DNA from 4 places in the Nonomuraea sp. NPDC049421 genome. Region 1 is predicted to be linked to each of the others. Evidence: riboswitches for the same ligand, from Rfam matches in the RefSeq annotation. Region 1 holds a riboswitch; each other region holds the start of a gene.
What was found. A riboswitch is a leader RNA that binds a small molecule or an ion and turns the genes downstream of it on or off. The one in region 1 is predicted to bind cyclic di-AMP.

Region 1 (3,761 bases):
GCCGGGCGGTTTCTCATGGGTGCGAAGAGAAAGATCGAAAGGCGTTCAGCGCCGATTTTCGCGTTGTGCGGGCCTGTTATTTGGCGGCGTTCTGTAGTGCTTTATCGCCAGGGCGTCACATATTTCGGATCATGTCAATAGCGCTGGTCAAGCCACACGGTTGTCATGCTTGACGACCTTTCCAGGATGCGTTTACGGTCTGCGAGGAGCAACCTGGGTCCGGTCGAGAGGCCCACGTTCTGCTGTTGGGGGGGAGGGCTCCCGATGGAAGTGCTCACTGAAGGTGTTGAACTCAGCCATGCGGACCTCGCATTGCTGTCGGAGCTGGCGAAAGGGGTCACGGTCGATCGGGTGGGCAGACGGCTTGACATCAGCGGCCGTACCGTTCGCCGGAGACTGCGGGGCATCTGCGACCGCATCGGCGTCGCCACGGCGATCGAGGCCGTGGCCTGGGCGGCCCGCCGCCAGCTGATCTGATCACCGGCGACGGGCTCGTGTGGGGCGGGCCCTGCGGGCCTCTGTAGGGCCTTCTGCGGACCTCGCGGGGCGGCCCCTGCCAGAGCGGGCTCCTGCGTGCTCGGTCGGGGCGGCTCGGTCGGGGCGGCTCGGTCGGGGCGGCTCGGTCGGGGCGGCTCGGTCGGGGCGGCTCGGTCGGGGCGGCTCGGTCGGGGCGGCTCAGTCGGCGATGCGCACCGCGCCGGCGAAGGGCCGCCGCTCGATCGAGGCGATGCGGACGACGTCGCCGGTCCGCGGGGCGTGCACCATCATGCCGCCGCCGAGGTAGATGCCCACGTGGTGCAGGTCGCTGTAGAAGAAGACCAGGTCGCCCGGGCGCAGCTCGGAGCGGTCGATGTGGCGGCCCGCCGTCCACTGGCTGCCGGTGTAGTGCGGCAGCGAGATGCCGACCTGCTGGTACGCGGCCATGACCAGGCCGCTGCAGTCGTAGGAGCTGGGGCCTTCCGCGCCCCACACGTACGGCTTGAGCTGCTGCGTGAGCGCCCACCTGGCGGCCTGGGCGGCCTTGCCGCTGCCCACGATGGGCAGGTTGACGCGCTGGGCCCGGGTGCCGGGCCGGCCCGCCTCGCCGAGCGCCCGCCTGAAGAGGTTGCTCTCGACCTTGGTGACCAGCGTGGTGATCTTGTCGCGCTTGCTGTCGAGGTCGGAGATGAGCTTCTCGACCTCCTTGATGCGGCTGGCGGCGCCCGCCTTGGCCCGCTCGGCGGCCTCCCTGGCCTTGGTGACCTGGTTGACGGCCTCGCCCTGCTGCTGCTCCAGCACGTACGTGGTGGCGGCGCGGTCGAGGAACTCGTCGGGGTCGTCGGAGGTGGCGAAGGCGAGGGCGCGGCTGAGGCCGCCCGTGATGTAGGCGTTCTCGGCCAGTGCGGCGGCCTTGGCGCGCTTGGCGGCGAGGTCGGCCTCGCTGGTGGCCAGGGTCTTCTTCGCGGCGTCAGCGGCCCTCTTGGCGCTCTTGAGCTTCTCCCGCTGGCTGTTGTACTCCTCGGCCAGCGTCTCGATCTCGGTGTGCATCTTCTCGACCTGCTTGGCCAGGTCTTGGAGCGAGGGCTTGGGGTCGGCGGAGGCGGAGCCGACGGGGGCGGCGACCAAAAAGGTGGCCAGTGTGACACTTATTACACCGAGCAGACGCGACCGCCGGGAGGCACGTTGCGGACGGCGGGCGTGCTCGCCCGCGGTCGTCCTCTCACGCCTGCGCGTGCGCTTCACCAACCAGCTCCTCTCGTCGACGCCTGCCGGGTTAGCTGACGGGTTCGGGCCGGAGCAGCCCTACCGGACGTTGCGGATTCACCCCGGTGGTGGCGCTGGGGGGCGTCACCGGCGGTTCCCCGGCTCCTCCTCGCGGAGGATTAGGCGTGTCGCCCGCGCGCGACACGCGGGGAACATCGTCGCTGGACACTAATGCACTCCGGGTTCGTGCTCAACCAGAACTGCCGACTCTGTAGAGGTTTCACAACCGAAGAGTCACAAGGTGATCTCGTGCCTGGCCGTACGAAACGCAACTTATGACGGATTTGCCGCCCGATCTGGTGACTCGCGGGCCTGCTCAGAGCGCGTGCTCGGATGAGCACGAGTTGTAACAGCATGGGCCGAGACGTGGGAGTTAGGGCCGAGCCGTAATGACATCTGTACCCTGGAGGGCCATGGAGCAGGTGGCCGAACTGACAGCAGCCGAGACCGCGGTGGTGGTCCGGCGCGCCCGCACGCCCGATGTGCGGGACATCAGGAGGCTTGTGGACACCTACGCGGGGGCGGGCACGGGCTCGCGGCTCCTGAAGAAGGCCACCGTCACCCTGTACGAGGACGTACAGGAGTTCTGGGTGGCCGAACGGGGCGGGCAGGTCGTCGGTTGCGGTGCGCTCCACGTGCTCTGGGAGGACCTCGCGGAGGTCCGTACCGTGGCCGTGGACCCGCAGTGCCGTGGCATGGGCGTCGGCCATCGGATCGTCTCGGCGCTGATACAGCAGGCGAATGATCTAGGTCTGCGGCGTGTGTTCTGTCTGACTTTTGAGGTCGACTTCTTCGCAAGACTGGGCTTTCGCCAGATTCAGGGCACGCCGGTCTCACCCGAGGTGTACGCCGAACTGCTGGCCTCGTACGACGAAGGTGTCGCGGAGTTCCTCGACCTGGAACACGTCAAACCGAACACCCTGGGCAACACCCGCATGCTGCTGCATCTGACATCGGGTGACGCGGACCTTGACCAGATGGAAAGGTGATTGTTGATACCTATGTCGATACGTTGGGCGGCACAGGCATGTGTCCTGACACGTGCCACATGCGCACTCGAAGCGAGGTGACACGGTGAGCACCGGACAGCCGCCGTATCCACAGGACGAATCCGGCGAGAATTCTGCACCCGGCACCCCTTACGGGCAGCAGAACGCGGGCCGCCACCCCGGCGAGCCCGACCCGGACGTCACTGTGGTCGGCTACCGGGCGGACGACGCCTACGGGCAGCAGCCCCAGTACGGACAGCAACAGCAACAGCAGTACGGCTATGGCCAGCAGCAACCCCAGTACGGCCAGCAGCCGCCCTCATACGGCCAGCAACCCCAGTACGGCCAGCAGGGCCAGCAGGGCTACGGTCAGCAGCAGCAGTCGCAGCCCGGTTACGGGCAGCAGGGCTACCCCCAGCAGGGCTACGACCCCCAGCAGCAGCAGGGCTACGGTCAGCAGCAGCAGTCCCAGCCGGGCTATGGCCAGCAGCCCCAGTACGGACAGCAGCCCCCGTCGCAGCCCGGCTACGGTCAGCAGCAGGGTTATGACCCCCAGCAGGGCTATGGCCAGCAGGGCTACGACGCCCAGCAGGGCTACGGCCAGCAGCAGGGCTACGGCCAGCAGCAGCCGTCCCAGCCCGACTACGGCCAGCAGCACGGCTACGGCCAGCAGCCCCCGTCCGGCCAGCAGGGCTATGGCCAGCAGCAGCAGTCGCAGCCTGGCTACGGCCAGCAGGGCTACGACGCCCAGCAGGGCTACGGCCAGCAGCAGGGTTACGGCCAGCAGCAGCAGTCGCAGCCCGGCTACGGGCAGCAGGCCTACGGCCAGCAGGGCTACGACCCCCAGCAGCAGTACGGCCAGCAGCCCGGCTACGGGCAGCCCCAGCCGTACGGCCAGGGCGGTTACGGCCAGCAGCCCGGCTACGGGCAGCCCTACGGCCAGCCGGTCGGCGTCCAGCCGCCCGGTGCGCCCGCGCCGCTCGCCGAGTGGTGGCAGCGCCTGCTCGCCAGGTTCCTCGACGGCGTCAT
Region 2 (3,761 bases), on a different contig from region 1:
CTACCGGAAGCTGCCCGCTGCCTGCGGTTCTGCGACTGCCGCGAGAGGCGGCCGCGCTGGGAGGCAGTCCGTACTTCCTATTGTCTCGCTATATGGGATGGCAAGGGGTCAACGGGGGATATAGCCCCCATTTCTCCCTACAGGGACACGAAAAAGCGCCCGGCAGTCCGCTCAGGGCCGCCGGGCGCTCGTGATCGGGCTAGGCGGTCCTAGCCGGATACTCGCGCGGTGATGTCGTCGCCGATCTGCTGCGTGCCGCGCGGGGCGGAGCCCGCGACGCGCGCCGCGATGTCGTCGGCGACGGCCTGCTCCACCCTGGCCGCCTCGGCGCTCAGGCCGAGGTGGTCGAGGAGCATGGCGACGGAGAGGATGGTCGCGGTCGGGTCGGCCTTGCCCTGGCCCGCGATGTCGGGCGCGCTGCCGTGGACCGGCTCGAACATGCTGGGCGCGGCGCCGTCCGGGTTGATGTTGCCGCTGGCGGCCAGGCCGATGCCGCCCGCGATGGCGGCGCCGAGGTCGGTGATGATGTCGCCGAAGAGGTTGTCGGTGACCACCACGTCGAAGCGCTCGGGCTGGGTGACGAAGAACATCGAGGCCGCGTCGATGTGGGAGTAGTCGACGGCGATCTCGGGGTAGTCGGCGGCGACCCGGTTGACGGTGCGCTGCCACAGGTCGCCCGCGAAGGTGAGGACGTTCGTCTTGTGGACGAGCGTGAGCTTCTTGCGCGGGCGCGACTGAGCTTTCTCGAAGGCGTAGCGGACCACGCGCTCGACGCCGTGTGCGGTGTTGAGCGACTCCTGCGTGGCGATCTCGTGCGGGGTGCCGCGGCGCATGGCGCCGCCGGTGCCGGCGTAGAGGCCCTCGGTGCCCTCGCGGACGACGATCATGTCGATCTTCTCGGGCGGGGTGTCGGCCAGCGGGGTGCGCACGCCGGGGAACAGCTTGACCGGGCGCAGGTTGACGTAGTGGTCGAACTCGAACCGCAGCCGCAGCAGCAGGTCGCGCTCCAGGACGCCGGGCGGCACGCTGGGGTCTCCGACGGCGCCGAGCAGGATGGCGTCGTAGCCGCGCAGCTCGTGGAGCACCGAGCCGGGCAACGTCTCGCCGGTGCGGTGATAGCGCGCGGCGCCCAGGTCGTAGTGGGTGGGCTCGATCTTGGTGCCCACGGCCTCCAGGACCTTGAGCCCTTCTGCGACGACCTCGGTGCCGATGCCGTCACCGGGGATGACAGCCAGGCGGATGTTACGCGACTCCATGGGCGGTACCTTACCGGCTCGTCTCGACTGACGAACACATCATCTCATTTTCCGGACGTCCGATTTTGCATGTATTGCGACCTTTTGACCGATTCGTTAGAGTCCGTCAGGCCTAATCCACGCAGCAGGTGCGTGGAGCCGGGGACCCACCTCTCCCCCAGGGGCGAATCGGCTTCGCCGTAGGGCTGTCTTCCAGGCCCGAGCCCGTCAGCTAACCCGGTCGGCCGCATGGAAGGACAGACCCCTGTCTCGTATTGCCATAGCCCTGGCGGGTGTCGCCGCCGGGCTCATCGTGTGCCCCCCTCCGGCCTCCGCCGCGCCGACGCCCGTCGGCCCCGGTGAAAGCCGTCACTCCCCCGACACGAACGCCGGCCCCGGCACGAAATCCGGCCCCGGCACGAAATCCAACCAGGGCACGAACGCGGCCGGCTCGATCACCCTGACCGGCCCCGAGGTCAAGCGCATCCAGCAGGAGCGCGCGCCCAAGCCGGCCTGGAAGACCGCCCTCAGGTTCGCGATGCACCAGCGCGGCATCCCGTACGTGTGGGGCGGCACCAGTCGCAGCGGGTACGACTGCTCCGGGCTCATGCTCAGGGCATACCAGAAGGCGGGGATCCACCTGCCGCGCACCGCCGCCGAGCAGTACAACGCGTTCTCCCGGAAAATCAGCTGGAACCATCTCAAGCCCGGCGACCTGGTCTTCTTCAGCGGACTCGGTCACGTGGGCATGATCTCCAAGCCCGGCTACATGGTGCACGCGCCGCACTCGGGCGACGTGGTGAAGGAGGAGAAGCTCTCCGAGTGGCGCCGGCAGGCGTTCGTCGGAGCGGTCAGGCCCGACCGCAAGGGCGTCCGTCAGTGGCGCGAGCTGCAGAAACGGCGCGATGACCCCGCTCCGTCGATGCTGACCGCGACCCTCTGACCTGACACCACCCGGACGAGCGGCCCCGTGCGAACGAGCGCGGGGCCGTTCTGGGCTCACCTGCTCTGGGGGGCTCCACCGTTGTCACGCCGGTCGAGGGCCATCTGGACGGCCTCGGCCGCCTCGTCCTCTTGGTCCTCGGCACGGTTGTAGGCATACATCTCGTACATGTGGCTCATCTCGCTTCGCGGACGTGTTCCTGAGAAAGGGGGGAAGCCGGACTCCGGTCGCGAGCCCGACCGGGCCTGAATCTCGTGGTCCGGGTCACGGACCGGACGAAGGGACTTGACGGCCGACGCATACGCCGCTCACCGCGGCGGGTCGTCGACCTGCCCTAACAGGCCCCGCCGCGGCAGGTAATGAGTACGAGAACCTGGCGCATCACCGGCTACAGTACCCGAGGACAGTGCTTGGATATCCTAGTATCTCGCATGCTGAGACGCGAAAGGGCCGCCACCCGAAACGGGTGACGGCCCTGCGCAGGTCAGAGGGTCAGTCCTCCAGGTCGACCGAGCGGCCGCTCTCGGCGCCGATCTCGGCGCCGATCTGCTCGACCACCTCGGCCGGGATCGCCGAGTCGACGGTCAGCGCGATGAGCGCCTTGCCGCCCTTGACGTCGCGGGCCACCTGCATCGAGGCGATGTTGATGCCGTGCTCGCCGAGCAGCCGGCCGACCACGCCGACGACGCCGGGGCGGTCGGTGTAGGTGTAGAAGCACAGGTGGGCCGTCGGCTCGATCTCCATCTCGAAGCCGTTGACCTCGACGATCTTGGTGATCTGGCGCGGCCCGGACAGCGTGCCCGACACCGAGACCGTGCGGCCGTCGGCCAGCACGCCGCGCACGGTCACCAGGTTGCGCCAGTCGGGGCTCTCGGAGCTGGTGACCAGATCGACCGCGATGCCGCGGTCCTTGGCCAGCAGCGGCGCGTTGACGTAGGTGACCTGCTCCTCGACCACGCCGGCGAAGACGCCCTTGAGCGCGGCCAGCTCGATCACCCGCACGTCCTGGGCGGCGATCTCGCCGCGCACCTCGACGTCGAGCTTGGTGGCCACCTCGCCGGCCAGCGCGGTGAAGACCCGGCCCAGCTTCTCGGCCAGCGGCAGGCCCGGCTTGACGTCCTCGGCCACGGCGCCGCCCTGGACGTTGACCGCGTCGGGCACGAACTCGCCCGCGAGGGCCAGCTTCACGCTGCGCGCGACCTGGGTGCCGGCCTTCTCCTGGGCCTCGTGGGTGGAGGCGCCGAGGTGCGGCGTGACGACGACCTGGTCGAGCTCGAACAGCGGGCTGTCGGTGCACGGCTCCTTGGAGAAGACGTCCAGGCCGGCTCCCGCGACCCGGCCCTCCTTGATCGCCGCGTAGAGGGCGCCCTCGTCGACGATGCCGCCGCGCGCGACGTTGACGATCCGCACGCTGGGCTTGACCTGGTGCAGCTCACGGTCGCCGATGAGCCCGACCGTCTCCTTGGACTTGGGCAGGTGGACGGTGATGAAGTCGGCCTGCCTGAGCACCTCGTCGAGGCTGACCAGCCGGACGCCCATCTGCGCGGCGCGGGCCGGCGGCAGGTAGGGGTCGTAGGCGATCA
Region 3 (3,761 bases), on a different contig from region 1:
CGACACCCACGTTCTTCCGGCGATCGAGGCGGGTGCGACCGGCTACCTGCTCAAGGACTCTCCCCGGGAGGACCTGCTGCGGGGCGCGCGGGCCGCCGCCAAGGGCGAGAGCGTGCTGTCCCCTTCGGTGGCCGCACGGCTGATGAACCGGGTCAGGACGCCCGCGCCGCAGCTGCTCAGCCGGCGTGAGCTTGAGGTCCTCGAACTCGTGGCGGCCGGGAACACCAACCGTGAGGCGGCCGCCCGGCTGTTCATCACCGAGGCCACGGTCAAGAGCCACCTTCTCAACATCTACGCCAAGCTCGGCGTGGGAGACCGTGCCGCCGCCGTCACCGAGGCGTTCAACCGGGGTCTGCTCGTCCCGCGCGCGCCTGAACCGCCCTGACCCTGCACCTGCTCAGTTCATCGAGATGTGCACGTGATCGTAGTGGTTCTCGGTGATGCTGCCGCGGTCGGACATCGTGCGCCAGCCGCTGCCGGAGTTGATGCGCTGCTTCCAGATCACGTACTTCACGCCGAGCTTGTCCTTGTTCTGCAGCGCCCACTCCGCGATGCGGTCGCCGAGCGCGTTGTTGGCGGCCGAGGGCATGCTGCCGCCGGTGCTCATCATGAAGTCGCAGGCCCGGCCGAGCGGGTGCTCGCCGCTGGCGCCCCCGCGGAAGCAGCCCACCGTGAACGGCAGCGCGAAGTTCTTCTCCACCTGGGCCTTCATCAGCCGCGTACGCGGGGTGATGTTGTCGGTGCCGCCGGGCAGCTCGGGCGCCCAGGTGCCGTTGGACTTGCGGCCCGTGGCGACCGGCACCAGGTCCTGCAGCTTCTTCTCGATGTCCTTGATGACGTCCTCGGCCTCGCGGCGCCGGCCGGCGACCGTGGCGGCGTCCGACTTGATCTTGGCCGTCAGCGCGGCGGCCTCCTCGCTGGCCTTCTTGCGCTCGTCGCGGGCCTTGGCCACGCTCTGCACGACGGCCTGCTGCTCGGCGGTGAGCTGTTCGAGCAGGGCCGCGCTGCCGCCGTTGCTGGGCAGCATGAAGCCGGGCAGCGACGGGTCGACGTTCTGGTAGCGCAGGCGGGCGATCTCGGCGACCCGCTGCTCGGCCGCGGCCAGCGTCTGCTCGGCGGCGGCCAGCTTGGCCTGCGCGTTCTTGGCGGCCTCCTGCGCCTCGGCCAGCTCGACCCGCTTCAGGTTGTACTTCTCGATGAGCTTGTCGACCTTGTTGTTGAGCTGCTTGAGCTGGGCGCGGAGCTCGGACTCGGTCGGTTTGGGCGCGGCCGTCGCGACGTTCGCCGGGAGGATGGCGAGGGCGGCGGCGGTGACGAGACCGATGGCAAGTTTCGCGGGGGACGAAGCCGCCACGTAAGAGTTCCTCTCCCTCTGCCGGCCGGGTTAGCTGACGGGTTCGGGCATGGAGCTCCCTACCGCTGTCGCGGATTCACCCCAAGGTGCGGATTGGGTCCCCGGCTCCCGGGCGACGCGCCCGGGATTAGGCGGGCGGTCGGCCGGGTTATGGCCGCCGCATATGGGGATATTAGTGGTAGATCACGAGTCATGCGACCTTAAGTAGAAATCTATTAGTGATCTATCTGTGACCGGAGCAGCCGCGCCGCTTCCTCCGGGCGTACGTCGTTCACGAACGCGCCCATCGCCGACTCCGAGCCGGCCAGGTACTTGAGCTTGTTCGGCGCCCGCCTGATGCTGAACAGCTCCAGGTGCAGGTACGCCAGCTCCCTCCCCGTACGCACCGGCGCCTGGTGCCAGGCCGAGATGTACGGCATCACGACCCCGAACAGCCCGTCGAACGCCCGCAGCACCGAGGTGTAGAGCGGCGCGAACGCGGCCCGCTCCGCCTCCGTCAGCGCCGCCAGGTCGGGCACCTGCCGGTGCGGATACACGTGCACCTCGAACGGCCAGCGCGCCGCGGCGGGCACGAAGGCCGTCCACAGCTCGTTCGCGGCCACCACCCGCGTGCCCGCGGCGCGCTCGGCGGCCAGCACGTCGGCGAACAGGTTGCCCTTGTACCGCTGCGCCGCGCCGAGCTGCAGCTTCGTCCTGGGCGTGACGTACGGGTAGGCGTAGATCTGGCCGTGCGGGTGGGCGATGGTGATGCCGATCTCCTCGCCCCGGTTCTCGAAGCAGAAGACCTGCTCGACGCCCTCGATGGCGGACAGTTCGGCCGTGCGGTCGGCCCACGCCTCCATGACCAGCTCCACCTGGTCGTCGGAGAGCCTGGAGAAGGAGGAGTCGTGGTCGGAGGTGAAGCACACCACCTCACACCGCCCCACTCCCGGCCGGACCTCACTCAGCCCACCGACATCCTCATAAGTCCCGAAATTTCCGGAAAAAGAGGGGAAGCGGTTCTCGAACACGACCACGTCGTAGTCGTACGACGGGATCTCCGTCGACCGCTCGTCGCTCGACGGGCACAACGGGCACTCGGCCGTGCCGCCCGTGGGCAGGAACGTCCGCGTCTGCCGGTGCCCCGCGATCGCGATCCACTCCTCGGTCAGCGGGTCGTAGCGCAGCTCGGAGGCCGGCGGCCGGGGCTCGAGCGGCCGGCGGTCGATCGCGCTCCTGTCGGCGTCGTCGCGCCGGTCGAAGTAGATCAGCTCCCGTCCGTCGGCGAGATGGGTGATGGTGCGCTTCACGAGCCCTCCGCGATGATCAGTTCGCCGGCCCGTTCGGCCAGCTCAGTGCGTGCTTCCTCGGGCAGGCCCGCGTCGCTGACGACCACGTCGGCCTCGCTCAGCTCCGCGATCGTGCTGATGCCCACGGTGTTCCACTTCGTGTGGTCGGCGGGGACGACCAGCCGGGTCGCCGCCGCCACCAGCTCCCTGTCGGTCTCCGACTCCAGCAGGTTGGGCGTGGTGAACCCGGCCCGCACGCTCATTCCGTGCACGCCGAGGAAGAGCGTGTCGACGTGCAGGCGGCGGATCGCGGCCACCGCGACCGGCCCCACCAGCGCGTCGGACGGCGTGCGCACGCCACCGGTCAGCACGACCGTGCGGTCGGCGCGCGGGTTGCGGTGGAAGACCTCGGCGACCGGGATCGAGTTGGTGATCACGGTCAGCTCGGGCACGCCGATCAGGTGGTGGGCCAGCGCCCACGTGGTGGTGCCCGCCGACAGCGCGACGGCCGTGCCGGGGCGGACGAGCGTGGCCGCCTGCCGGGCGATGGCCTCCTTCTCCTGCTGCTGGCGGGCCGACTTGGCGGTGAAGCCGGGCTCCTCGGTCGAGCCGGGGCCCAGCGCGGTCGCGCCGCCGTGCACCTTCTCCAGCAGGCCGCGCTCGGCCAGCACCTCGAGGTCGCGCCTGATGGTCATGTCGGAGACGCCGAGCTCGCGTACGAGGTCGGCCACCCGTACGCCGCCGTTGCTGCGGACGCGTTCGAGGATCGCCTGCTGACGCTGCTGTGCGAGCACACCCGCTCCTTCCAACACATTCCACCAAATTATGACACGGATTTGTTGGGGAATGTTAGTTCGTGCGGAACGCTTGCGCTGGTCAGCGTGCCGGGAGACGTTGAAGGCCCAACCGGTGCCGATCAAGCGGAGGCGAGCTCATGGCCAGACGCGCACGTAAGGGCAAGGCGCGCAAGAAGAAGAAGGCCAACCACGGCAAGCGTCCCACCGCGCGATGACCTGCGCGATGACCTGCGCGTGACCTGCCGGGTGGCCGCCCGCGCGGCCGCCCGCGCGGCCACCCGGCGGCCTATCCGGGCAGCCCCTGTCCAGGCAGTTCTGTGAGCGCCAGGTCGATGCGCTCCT
Region 4 (3,761 bases), on a different contig from region 1:
TGCGCCGCGTGCAGCCGGACTGGGCGGTGCTCGTCCTGGAGCGGCTCGACGGCCTCGGCCTGGAGAGCTCGTCGGCCTGGAACAACGCCGGCACCGGGCACGCGGGACTGTGCGAGTTCAACTACACGCCGCTCACCGGCGACGGCTCGATCGACGTCGGCGGGGCCATCGCGATCAACGAGCAGTTCCAGCTCTCCCGGCAGCTGTGGGCGAGCCTGGTCGAGGAGGGCACGCTGGGCGATCCCTCCGGGTTCATCCGGCCGGTGCCGCATCTCTCCTTCGCCCGGGGCGCGGCCGGGGTCGAGCACCTGCGGCTGCGGCACGCGGCGCTGCGCGATCATCCGTTGTTCGAGGGGCTCGAGCTCATCCGCGACCGGGCGGTGATGGCGGAGCTGCTGCCGCTGATGTTCGCCGGCCGGCCCGCCGGTGAGCAGGTGGCGCTGTGCCGCTCTCGTGGCGGCACCGACGTCGACTATGGCGTGCTGGCCCGGCGGCTGTTCGCCGCGCTCGAACGTGACGGCGTCGAGGTGCGGACCGGGCACGAGGTGCGCGGGCTCTCCCGTGACCGCAGGTCGTGGCGGCTGCGGGTGCGCGACCTGGTGGGTGCCCGCGACTACGGGGTGCGCGGGTCGTTCGTGTTCCTGGGGGCGGGCGGGGGCACGCTGCCGCTGCTGCAGAGCGCCGGGGTGGCGGAGACGCGGGCGTACGGGGGGTTTCCGATCAGCGGGCGGTTCCTGCGTACGGACCGGGCCGAGCTGGTGGCCGGGCACCACGCCAAGGTCTACAGCCACGCCGAGCCGGGCGCGCCCGCCCTGTCGGTGCCGCATCTCGACACCCGGGTCGTGGACGGGCGGACGTACCTGATGTTCGGGCCCTTCGCCGCGTTCTCGCCGCGCTTCCTCAAGCGCGGCAGGCTCACCGACCTGCCGGGATCCGTCACGCCCGGCAACGTCATGACACTGCTCGGCGCCGCCCGCGCCGAGCCGGCCCTGCTGCGCTACCTGGTCGGGCAGCTCGCGCAGACGCGCGGCGACCGGCTGCGGGCGCTGCGCCGGTTCGTCCCCGAGGCGCGGGCGGAGGACTGGGAGCCGATCACCGCGGGTCAGCGGGTGCAGGTGGTCAAGCCGGTGAACGGGCGCGGGTCGATCGCCGGGTTCGGCACCGAGGTGGTGACGCCGGCCCACGGCGGGCTCGCCGCCCTGCTCGGGGCCTCACCCGGGGCGTCGGCGTCCGTGGCGATCATGCTGGACGTGCTCGGACGCGCCTTCCCCGGCCGGGTGGACGGCTGGCGGCCGGCGTTGCGTGAGCTCGTGCCGTCGTACGGCGCCGCGCTGCCGCCGCAGACCCTCTCCAGGACGGCCCGAACACTTCGTCTGGAGTGAATGCCGGAAAACTTTACCCATTTCCGGATCCGCGACGTACGCGGGGATTTCGAACCTCTTACTAGGCCAGCGGAGTGAAAGTCCCTCTGGAGTACTTGCAGATACTTTTGCGAATTATGTACTTTTGCGGGTCGAGGGACCACCGCAGCGCGTGACCTCACATCTTTGACCGGACCGTACGCCGTCTCCCGACGTACGGCCGCCGAATCCGCGTCTCGCGGAACCGGGGACCCACTTTCCGGGGTGAATCGGACGCCCGCTCATGCCCGCGTCCGTAGGGCACTTCCAGTCCCGAACCCGTCAGCTAACCCGGTAGGCGGCATGGAAGCAAGGAGTCAACATCCGCATGGCCAAGCTTGCCGAGAACCGCAAGCGCCTCGGACTGGCGCTCGGCGGAGCCGTACTCGCCGCCGTCACCGCCGTCACCGGCACCGCACACGCCTCCACCACCGACCAGGTCGCCCCGCACGAGGCGGCCCAGCACAGCTCCGCCCTGACCTACGGCCTGGACATCTCCCACTACGAGCCGCTGTACGACTGGAGCTCCAGCTCCGCGCAGTTCGGCATCATCAAGGCCACCGAGGGGACCGACTTCGTCGACTCCTCCTTCGCCAGGCACTGGCGGGAGCTCGGCGAGAAGGGCATCGTGCGCGGCGCCTACCACTACGGCCACCCCGCCGACGACCCCATCGCCGATGCCAACCATTTCCTGGCCGCGGTGAACGCCCAGCCCGCCAAGGCCGGTGACCTGCTGGTCCTCGACCTGGAGACGACCGACGGCAAGTCCGTCGCCGAGGTCAACGCCTGGGCCAAGGCGTGGCTGTCGTACGTGGAGAACCAGACCGGCACCAAGCCGCTCTTCTACAGCGGCTGGAACTTCGCGAACACCTACGGCCACGGCCTGGCGCAGTACCCGCTCTGGGTCGCCCACTACAGCCGGGCCAAGGGCGCGATCACGCCGCCGGCCGACTGGAAGTCGTGGGCGATCCACCAGTACACGGACGTCCCCATCGACCAGAACGTCTCGGCTCTGACGCCCGACCAGCTCCGCTCCCTGGGCCGTCAGTCCGTCTGACGTCCCGGGCGTTCTACCCGGCGGCGGCCCAGTCGCCGTAGCGAGCCTCGCCGAGCCGCGCCTCCCCCAGCGGCACGAGCGAGTGCTCGCCCAGCTCGCTCCCGAAGTAACGCGCGTGCGGGTCGGTGACCACCTCACGGGGGTCACCGAGCCCCGCCAGCGCCTGCCGGACGAACTCGTCCATCCTGACCCGCTCCGGCCCGGCCACCTCCAGCCGGCCGTTGAGCGGCCTACCCTCCGCGACCTCGCACACCGCCGCCGCCACGTCGTCCCCTGCGATCGGCTGGAACAGCACCGGCGCGATCCGTACGACGTCCCCGTCCGCGGCCTCGTCGGCGATCCCCTTCACGAACTCGAAGAACTGGGTCGCGTGCACCAGCGAGTACGGGATCCCCGACTTCTCGATCAGCTGCTCCTGCGCGACCTTCGCCCGGAAATATCCGTTGTCCGGCATGCGTTCGGTGCCCACTATGGACAACGCGACATGGTGCCCGACCCCCGCCTCCGACTCGGCGGCCAGCAGGTTGCCGGTGGAGGTCTCGAAGAACTCCAGGACGGCGGCCGGTTCGAACGACGGCGCGTTCGACACGTCGACCACCACCCGCGCCCCCTCCAGCGCTTCGGCGAGACCCTCGCCGGTGAGCGTGTTCACCCCGGTGCGCGGCGATGCCGCCACCGCCTCGTGGCCGTCGCGCGACAGCCTGGTCACCAGCTTCGATCCGATCAGGCCGGTCCCGCCGACCACCACGACCTTCATGGCACGCCTCCCCCTCGATCCACCGCACCTCCCCCTGCCGTCTCCCCCTAAGCCCTCGGGTCGGTAAAGTCGCCCCCTTCCGGTCACAGACCCGGAGGCTGCGCTGTCCTAGCTGGTGACAGGCTCGCCCGGCGCCTGGGGAGGAACCCGATGAGACACGACCACGCCGCCCTGCTCGCGGCCGTCCCGAACCCGTGCCTGGTCATGGCAGGGGACATGACGATCGTGGCGGCCAACCAGCCCTGCCTCGACGCCTGCGGGCGCGAGCGGGACGAGCTGGTGGGCATGCCCGTGCTCATCCCGCGCTCCGACGAGCTGCACGAACGGGCGCGGGCGGCGCGGCGCTTCACCGCCGACGCCTCCCACGAGGTCCGTACGCCGCTGGCCGCGCTGCGCGTCCAGGTGGAGGCGGCCCGGCGGCACCCGGACGACATCGACGTGACCGACCTGCTCGACCACGTCAGCGACGACCTCGACCGGCTGGAAAACGTCACCACCGACCTGCTCCTGCTCTCCAGGCTCGAAGCCGGCCTCGACGATCGCGAAC

Region 2: linked by a shared signal. The riboswitch ahead of AB0K18_RS13830 (C40 family peptidase) and the one ahead of AB0K18_RS41235 (C40 family peptidase) in region 1 are both predicted to bind cyclic di-AMP.
Region 3: linked by a shared signal. The riboswitch ahead of AB0K18_RS12045 (hypothetical protein) and the one ahead of AB0K18_RS41235 (C40 family peptidase) in region 1 are both predicted to bind cyclic di-AMP.
Region 4: linked by a shared signal. The riboswitch ahead of AB0K18_RS06565 (GH25 family lysozyme) and the one ahead of AB0K18_RS41235 (C40 family peptidase) in region 1 are both predicted to bind cyclic di-AMP.

Annotation. Positions count from the first base shown of each region.
Region 1 is NZ_JBFAQA010000034.1:55,099-58,859, reverse strand. Features, by position in the region: gene AB0K18_RS41240 (LuxR C-terminal-related transcriptional regulator) at 265-477, shown strand; gene AB0K18_RS41235 (C40 family peptidase) at 676-1,605, opposite strand; cyclic di-AMP (ydaO/yuaA leader) riboswitch at 1,728-1,879, opposite strand; gene AB0K18_RS41230 (amino-acid N-acetyltransferase) at 2,157-2,732, shown strand; gene AB0K18_RS41225 (RDD family protein) at 2,818-3,761, shown strand, end outside.
Region 2 is NZ_JBFAQA010000006.1:348,328-352,088, forward strand. Features, by position in the region: gene AB0K18_RS13825 (3-isopropylmalate dehydrogenase) at 210-1,256, opposite strand; cyclic di-AMP (ydaO/yuaA leader) riboswitch at 1,356-1,497, shown strand; gene AB0K18_RS13830 (C40 family peptidase) at 1,549-2,178, shown strand; gene serA (phosphoglycerate dehydrogenase) at 2,671-3,761, opposite strand, start outside.
Region 3 is NZ_JBFAQA010000005.1:362,571-366,331, forward strand. Features, by position in the region: gene AB0K18_RS12040 (response regulator transcription factor) at 1-385, shown strand, start outside; gene AB0K18_RS12045 (hypothetical protein) at 398-1,354, opposite strand; cyclic di-AMP (ydaO/yuaA leader) riboswitch at 1,360-1,498, opposite strand; gene galT (galactose-1-phosphate uridylyltransferase) at 1,570-2,643, opposite strand; gene AB0K18_RS12055 (DeoR/GlpR family DNA-binding transcription regulator) at 2,640-3,416, opposite strand; gene AB0K18_RS12060 (TrpB-like pyridoxal phosphate-dependent enzyme) at 3,706-3,761, opposite strand, start outside.
Region 4 is NZ_JBFAQA010000003.1:109,257-113,017, forward strand. Features, by position in the region: gene mqo (malate dehydrogenase (quinone)) at 1-1,382, shown strand, start outside; cyclic di-AMP (ydaO/yuaA leader) riboswitch at 1,573-1,716, shown strand; gene AB0K18_RS06565 (GH25 family lysozyme) at 1,729-2,457, shown strand; gene AB0K18_RS06570 (SDR family oxidoreductase) at 2,471-3,214, opposite strand; gene AB0K18_RS06575 (HAMP domain-containing sensor histidine kinase) at 3,365-3,761, shown strand, end outside.